2 linked regions of the Catalinimonas alkaloidigena genome follow. The protein of the gene in region 1 interacts with the protein of each later gene in a pairwise test. Links are inferred from orthologs where the notes say so. Each region holds a gene or a part of one and is shown on either strand. Other genes may lie near its edges.

What was found.
Region 2: the proteins of rplV (region 1) and def interact in binary tests that used the Escherichia coli proteins (3 or more experiments, as listed by UniProt). The link is inferred for Catalinimonas alkaloidigena from one-to-one orthologs.

Annotation. Positions count from the first base shown.
Region 1 is NZ_JAQFIL010000001.1:951,763-955,031, forward strand. The notes cover bases 137-3,075. They hold rplV (50S ribosomal protein L22), read left to right. Parts: upstream 137-1,388; coding sequence 1,389-1,763; downstream 1,764-3,075. Other genes in these bases: rplW (50S ribosomal protein L23), read left to right, coding at 137-264; rplB (50S ribosomal protein L2), read left to right, coding at 284-1,108; rpsS (30S ribosomal protein S19), read left to right, coding at 1,108-1,386; rpsC (30S ribosomal protein S3), read left to right, coding at 1,792-2,517; rplP (50S ribosomal protein L16), read left to right, coding at 2,555-2,977. Also shown: more of rplW, read left to right, coding at 1-136; more of rpmC, read left to right, coding at 3,076-3,174; rpsQ (30S ribosomal protein S17), read left to right, coding at 3,182-3,269. UniProt on the Escherichia coli protein: This protein binds specifically to 23S rRNA; its binding is stimulated by other ribosomal proteins, e.g. uL4, bL17, and bL20. It is important during the early stages of 50S assembly.
Region 2 is NZ_JAQFIL010000001.1:7,031,091-7,034,420, reverse strand. What follows is about bases 195-3,194. They hold def (peptide deformylase), read left to right. Parts: upstream 195-1,406; coding sequence 1,407-1,982; downstream 1,983-3,194. Other genes in these bases: OKW21_RS28540 (amidohydrolase), read left to right, coding at 3,147-3,194; OKW21_RS28545 (methionine aminotransferase), read left to right, coding at 1,987-3,150; ruvX (Holliday junction resolvase RuvX), read left to right, coding at 987-1,403; OKW21_RS28560 (iron-sulfur cluster repair di-iron protein), read left to right, coding at 217-987. Also shown: more of OKW21_RS28540, read left to right, coding at 3,195-3,330. UniProt on the Escherichia coli protein: Removes the formyl group from the N-terminal Met of newly synthesized proteins. Requires at least a dipeptide for an efficient rate of reaction. N-terminal L-methionine is a prerequisite for activity but the enzyme has broad specificity at other positions.

The sequences.
Region 1 (3,269 bases):
GTAACAGAAAAAATTTCTGAATTGAACGAAAGTGGTAAGTATGGGTTCATAGTAGACCGGCGGGCCAATAAAGTTCAAATTCGTGAAGCTGTTGAAAAAATGTACGGTGTTACGGTTGAGAAAGTTCGTACCATGAATTACATGGGCAAAGAGAAGAGCCGCTATACTAAAACTAGAGTAATTAGTGGAAGAAAACCTTCTTTCAAAAAAGCTATTGTTCAGGTAGCGGAAGGTGAGATTATAGATTTTTATAGTGGAATATAATTAAGAATATTAGAGTGCTATGGCAATAAAGAAATTAAGGCCGACAACTCCAGGACAGAGACATAGATTAGTTCCCAGTTTTTCTGACGTAAGTAAAAAGGAACCAGAAAAGTCTCTGCTTGTTACTTTAAAGAAATCAGGCGGTAGAAACAACAAGGGACGCATGACAATGCGATACCTTGGAGGTGGACATAAGCGTAAAATACGTGTAGTTGATTTCAAGAGGAGTAAAACAGATGTCCCTGCAACAGTAAAAGCAATTGAGTATGATCCTAATCGTTCAGCTCGTTTAGCTTTGCTTTATTATGCAGATGGAACCAAAACATATATTATAGCTCCGGTAGGGATTGAGGTTGGGCAGCAGGTAATTGCGGGAAAAGAGGTGGCTCCAGAAGTAGGCAATGCTCTCCCTCTTGCATCAATTCCCTTGGGTACCATTGTCCATAATATTGAGATTACTCCCGGCAAAGGAGGTCAGCTTGCAAGAAGTGCAGGTTCGTATGCACAGCTATTAGCCCGTGAAGGTAAGTATGCAACTTTAAAACTTCCTTCTGGCGAAATGAGAATGGTTTTGAGTGCATGTTTAGCTACTGTTGGTTCAGTGTCTAATGTAGATCACATGAACGAAACGCTTGGAAAAGCAGGAAGAAAAAGGTGGAAAGGTAGAAGACCAAGAGTAAGGGGTGTAGTAATGAACCCTGTAGATCACCCCATGGGAGGTGGTGAAGGTAGAGCATCAGGTGGTCATCCTCGCTCAAGAAACGGACTCAAAGCTAAAGGCCAAAAAACCAGAACGCCTAAGAAGTATTCTAATCGTTTAATCATCAGTAGAAAGAAAAAATAATGGCACGTTCTCTAAAAAAAGGACCATATATAGATTTCCGATTGGAGAAGAAGGTTGATACAATGAATCAATCCAATAAAAAGTCAGTGATCAAAACTTGGTCACGTCGTTCCATGGTTTCTCCAGACTTTGTCGGACACACGTTTGCTGTTCATAACGGAAATAAATTCATTCCGGTGTATGTAACTGAAAATATGGTAGGGCATAAACTTGGAGAGTTTGCTCCTACTAGGAATTTCCGAGGTCATATCTCTAAAAAAGATAAAGGAAAAAGATAATCATGGAAGCAATAGCTAAGTTAAATAATGTGCCTACACCACCTCGTAAGATGAGGCTTGTGGCTGATATGATTCGCGGACGTAAAGTCAGCGAAGCACTGAATATTTTGAAATTTGAAGCTAAGCAAGGCGCTCCTAAAATGGAGAAGTTACTGTTATCTGCAGTAGCTAATTGGCAGGAAAAGAATGAGGATGCGAGGTTAGAGGATGCAGACCTATTTGTGAAAGAGGTGAAAGTAGATGGCGGGAGAATACTGAAGAGGTTAAGACCTGCTCCTCAAGGACGTGCACACCGTATTCGCAAGCGCTCCAATCACATTACTTTGGTGGTAGATAGCCATAATGAAGTAGCGGAAACATCTGAAGACAAAGAATAAAAGCAAAGGAACTAATAAAGTAGCTTAAATGGGACAGAAAATAAATCCTATAGGTTTTAGACTAGGAATTGTAAAAGGATGGGATTCTAACTGGTATGGCGGTAAAGATTTCTCTAACAAACTGGTTGAAGACCACGAAATAAGAAAATACATAGATGCTCGTCTGCCCAGAGGAGGTATATCTAAAGTAGTAATTGAGCGTACTATAAAACGTATTACGCTTACCATTCATACTGCTCGTCCTGGAGTAGTTATCGGTAAAGGAGGTTCAGAAGTTGATCGTCTGAAAGAGGAGTTGAAAAAACTTACCGGTAAGGATGTACAGATTAACATCTATGAAATTAAGCGTCCTGAATTAGATGCTAAACTCATTAGTGCTTCTATTGCTCAACAGTTAGCAGCTCGTATTTCATACCGCCGTGCCATGAAACAGGCTTTAGCTTCAGCACTACGTGTGGGTGCGCAAGGAATTAAAATTAAAGTTTCTGGTAGATTAGGTGGGGCTGAAATGGCTCGTACTGAACAATATAAGGAAGGAAGAATTCCTTTGCATACGCTTAGAGCAGATATTGATTATGCACTTACTGAAGCTCAGACTGTTTATGGTAAGATAGGTGTAAAAGTTTGGGTGTTTAAAGGTGAGGTTTATGGCAAAAGAGATCTTTCTCCCAATGTTGGCGGTCAGCAGCAGGAAAGCAGAGGTAACAGTGGAGGAGGACGCGGTGAGAGAAGAAGCAGAAGGAGAAAAAAGTAAGATCACCATCAATCACTGAAATTTAACATTCTGAAACATGTTACAACCGAAAAGAACTAAATATAGAAAAAAGCAAAAAGGAAGAGTCAAAGGTATTGCTCAAAGAGGACATACCATTGCTTTCGGAAACTTTGCCCTAAAAACACTTGAGCCGGGTTGGATCAACAGCCGACAAATTGAGGCTGCTCGTATTGCTATGACTCGCTTTATGAAAAGAGAAGGTCAGGTGTGGATTCGCATTTTTCCTGATAAACCAGTCACCAAGAAACCTGCAGAGGTTCGTATGGGTAAAGGTAAAGGTGCTCCTGAATATTGGGTAGCCACGGTGAAGCCAGGTCGTATCCTTTTTGAGGTTACAGGTGTTACTACAGCAGTAGCTCAAGAGGCGCTTAGATTAGCTGCTCAAAAATTACCTGTGAAGACAAAATTTAGTGTACGTAGAGATTACGCCGGACAATAGATATGAAAAATTCAGAAATTAAATCTCTTAGTAAAGAGGAACTTCTTGAAAAATTAGAGGCAGAGAGGGAAACTCTCTTGAAGCTGAAATTTGCGCATGGTATTTCTCCTATTGAAAATCCCATGAAAATCAGAGCATCACGCAAGCTCGTTGCCCGTTTAAAAACTGAACTAAAAGCTAAAGAGTTAGCTAAATAAGTGCTTTATGAGTACCGAAAGAAATTTAAGAAAAGAAAGAATTGGTTTGGTTGTCAGTAATAAGATGGATAAGTCCGTTACAGTTGCTGTACAAA
Region 2 (3,330 bases), 6.1 Mb from region 1 along the record:
AATATTGAGATTTAAAAGTATTCATAACTAATTCATTTATAGGTCTTCAACCCATAAAGAATTATTGCCGAAACCATCAATTTAGTAATAATATACTAAATAAACATAAATATCATTCATTCGTTCTGTTAAGTTGTATATAAAATTACAAAGCATTAATTTTATATAATATACTATTTTGATTTTTCCTAGTTGTTGATTTAGACTAGTGAAAAATTGTTTACGAATACGAAAGAACTGATGAATATCGATACCAACAAGAGGATTACTGAGATTGTTGATGAAAACTATGCGTACGCATCTGTTTTATACTACTTTGGTATCAAATTTTATGATTACAATGAAAAGACGCTTGAGCAGGTGTGTGCTGAAAAAGGATTAGATGTCAAACATGTAATTAATAGTTTGGAGTCGGTAAATACTGTCTCAGAGGACGAGCGCCCTGCACTATCTACTTACCCTATTGATGTCATAGTAGAATATCTCAAACACACTCACTTTATATTTATTAAAGATCGCCTTCCCTACCTCAGCAAGCTTATTAAGAACCTTCAGATAACAGAATATAAGTCTATTATTGAGGACTTACAATTCATTTTCCCTCTCTTTGTGGAAGATCTTATTTACCACATTTACCAAGAGGAAGATGAGTTTTTCACTTATATTCTCTCTTTACAGGAAGCTTTAAGAAATCCTCAGGCAACTAACAGGCTATATTTTGATATGGAAAAATACTCTATTCAGGATTTTGCCATTAGCCACGACATTGACGATGATGAGATGAAAGGTATCCGTAATATTACAAATGGTTATAATACCCAGGGCATTAATAGTCTTCACCTGAGAGTAGTGTATGCTGAACTTCAACATTTTGAGCGGGAGTTACAAATACACGCTAGTATAGAAAACGAAATTTTATTCCCCAAAGCGCTGATGCTGGAAAAGCAAGTACGCAAATTTTTTAGAGATAAATCCCGCATGAATTAATGGCGAGAGTTATCGGAATAGATTACGGTACCAAACGCACAGGACTAGCTGCTACTGATCCTCTTCAAATTATTGCTTCTCCACTGGAAACCGTTCGAACTCATTTGATCTTTCAGTACTTACAGGAGTATTGTAGTAAAGAGGATACTGAGGCTTTTGTAGTGGGTATGCCCAGAAATCTGGATAATTCTGATACACATGCAACCAAACATGTAGAAGGATTTGTTAAAAAGCTGAAAAAAACTTTTCCGGCGCATACCGTATATTTGCAGGATGAAAGATTTACTTCCAAACAAGCCCTTGAGGCCATGATTGAAGGAGGTACATCTAAAAAATACAGAAGAGAAAAGGGCAATATAGACAAGGTGAGTGCCACCATTATTTTACAATCTTATTTAGAAAAGAAGCGTTTTTAAGATATGATTTATCCCATCGTATTATATGGTGATCCCGTACTGAAAACACCGGCTGAAGATATTGAGCCAGGCTCCATAGATGCCAAGCAGCTGAGTGAAGATATGTTTGAAACTATGTATCAGGCCAGTGGGGTGGGGTTGGCAGCTCCTCAAATTGGCAAAAGCCTTAGAATGTTTGTCGTGGATAGTGGCCCGATGGAAGAAGAGGATGAAGAAAGTAATGGGGAAGGCTTCAAGCGGGTATTCATCAATCCGGAAATTATTTCTTATGAAGGGGATGACTGGTCTTTTGAAGAGGGCTGTCTGAGTATCCCTGGAGTTAGGGCAGATGTAAATCGTCCGGAAGTAGTAACCATTAAGTATCTGGACGAAAACTGGAATGAACATACGGAGACTCTGGAAGATATGCCTGCCCGCATTGTACTACATGAGTATGATCACATAGAAGGCATTCTTTTTACTGATCATGTAAAAGGGCTTAAGAAGCGCCTTATTAAGGGTAAACTCAACAATATTACCCAAGGCAAGGTGGATGCAAACTATAAAGTGAAACTTTCACCCAAACTGGCCAAAAGATAGTATTTTGCATTATCAAGCTAAGCAAGCTGAAATATCATCCAAGCTTCCTGATACGGGAACTACCATTTTCACCATTATGTCTAAAATGGCATCTGATTATGGTGCCATTAATCTTTCTCAGGGATTTCCTGACTTTTCTGTTCCTGAAGCACTTCAGAAATTAGTGTACAAGCATATGCATGATGGGCACAATCAATATGCCCCCATGCCTGGGCTATTAGCGTTACGCGAGCAAATTTCTGGGAAGGTCGAGAAGCTATATCAGCGAATAATTAATCCCGAAACAGAAGTAACCATTACTGCCGGGGCTACGGAAGCCTTGCATGCCAGTATCTCAGCCATCGTTCATCCTGGTGATGAAGTTATCGTGCTGGAGCCTGCATATGACAGCTATATCCCTTCCATACAATTGAATGGTGGTATTCCCGTAACTGTAGCTCTAAACCCAAAAGATTTTACTGTAGACTGGAATAAAGTTAGAGAGGCTATTAGTAGTAAAACCCGAACGATTATAGTCAACACTCCCCATAATCCTAGTGGGAGCATTTTTTCTACTTATGATTTAGAACAACTGGCAGAAATTACCAGAGATAACCAGATGCTAGTACTTAGCGATGAGGTGTACGAGCATATTATCTTTGATGGAAAACAACACCAAAGTGTATTATGCCATGAGGAATTAGCTACCCGTAGTATCGCCGTCTTTTCTTTTGGCAAAACTTTTCATGCCACGGGCTGGAAGGTAGGCTACTGCATAGCGCCCCCCCCAATAAGTACAGAGATCAGAAAAGTACATCAGTATCTTCAGTTTAGTGTACACACACCTACACAGTATGCTCTGGCCGAATACATGGATACTTTAGATAGTTATCAGCATCTGGCCGACTTTTACCAGAAAAAGCGTGACCTCTTCCTGAAGCTTACCCAAGCCTCTCCTCTCAAAGCATTATCCTCAGGTGGTACTTATTTTCAATTGTTTTCTTATAAGGACTACTCAAAACTGTCTGACCGAGCACTGGCGGAAAAGCTGACCCAAGAAAACAAATTAGCCAGTATTCCGATTAGTGTTTTTTATCACGACCAAACTGATCATCATTATTTGCGTTTTTGTTTTGCAAAGAGCAACGAAACATTAGAAAAGGCCGCAAAAATCCTTTGTAGTTTATGAGCCAAATTTCTGACACTTTAAATGTTAGCCTTATTCAATCTGAACTTTACTGGCATAACATAGATGCTAATCTTGCTATGTTTGAAGAAAAAATCTGGCAGATTGGAGGAAAAACAGACCTGATTGTACTGCCGGAAATGTTCAGTACGGGCTTTACCAATGCGGCACCTGAACTGGCAG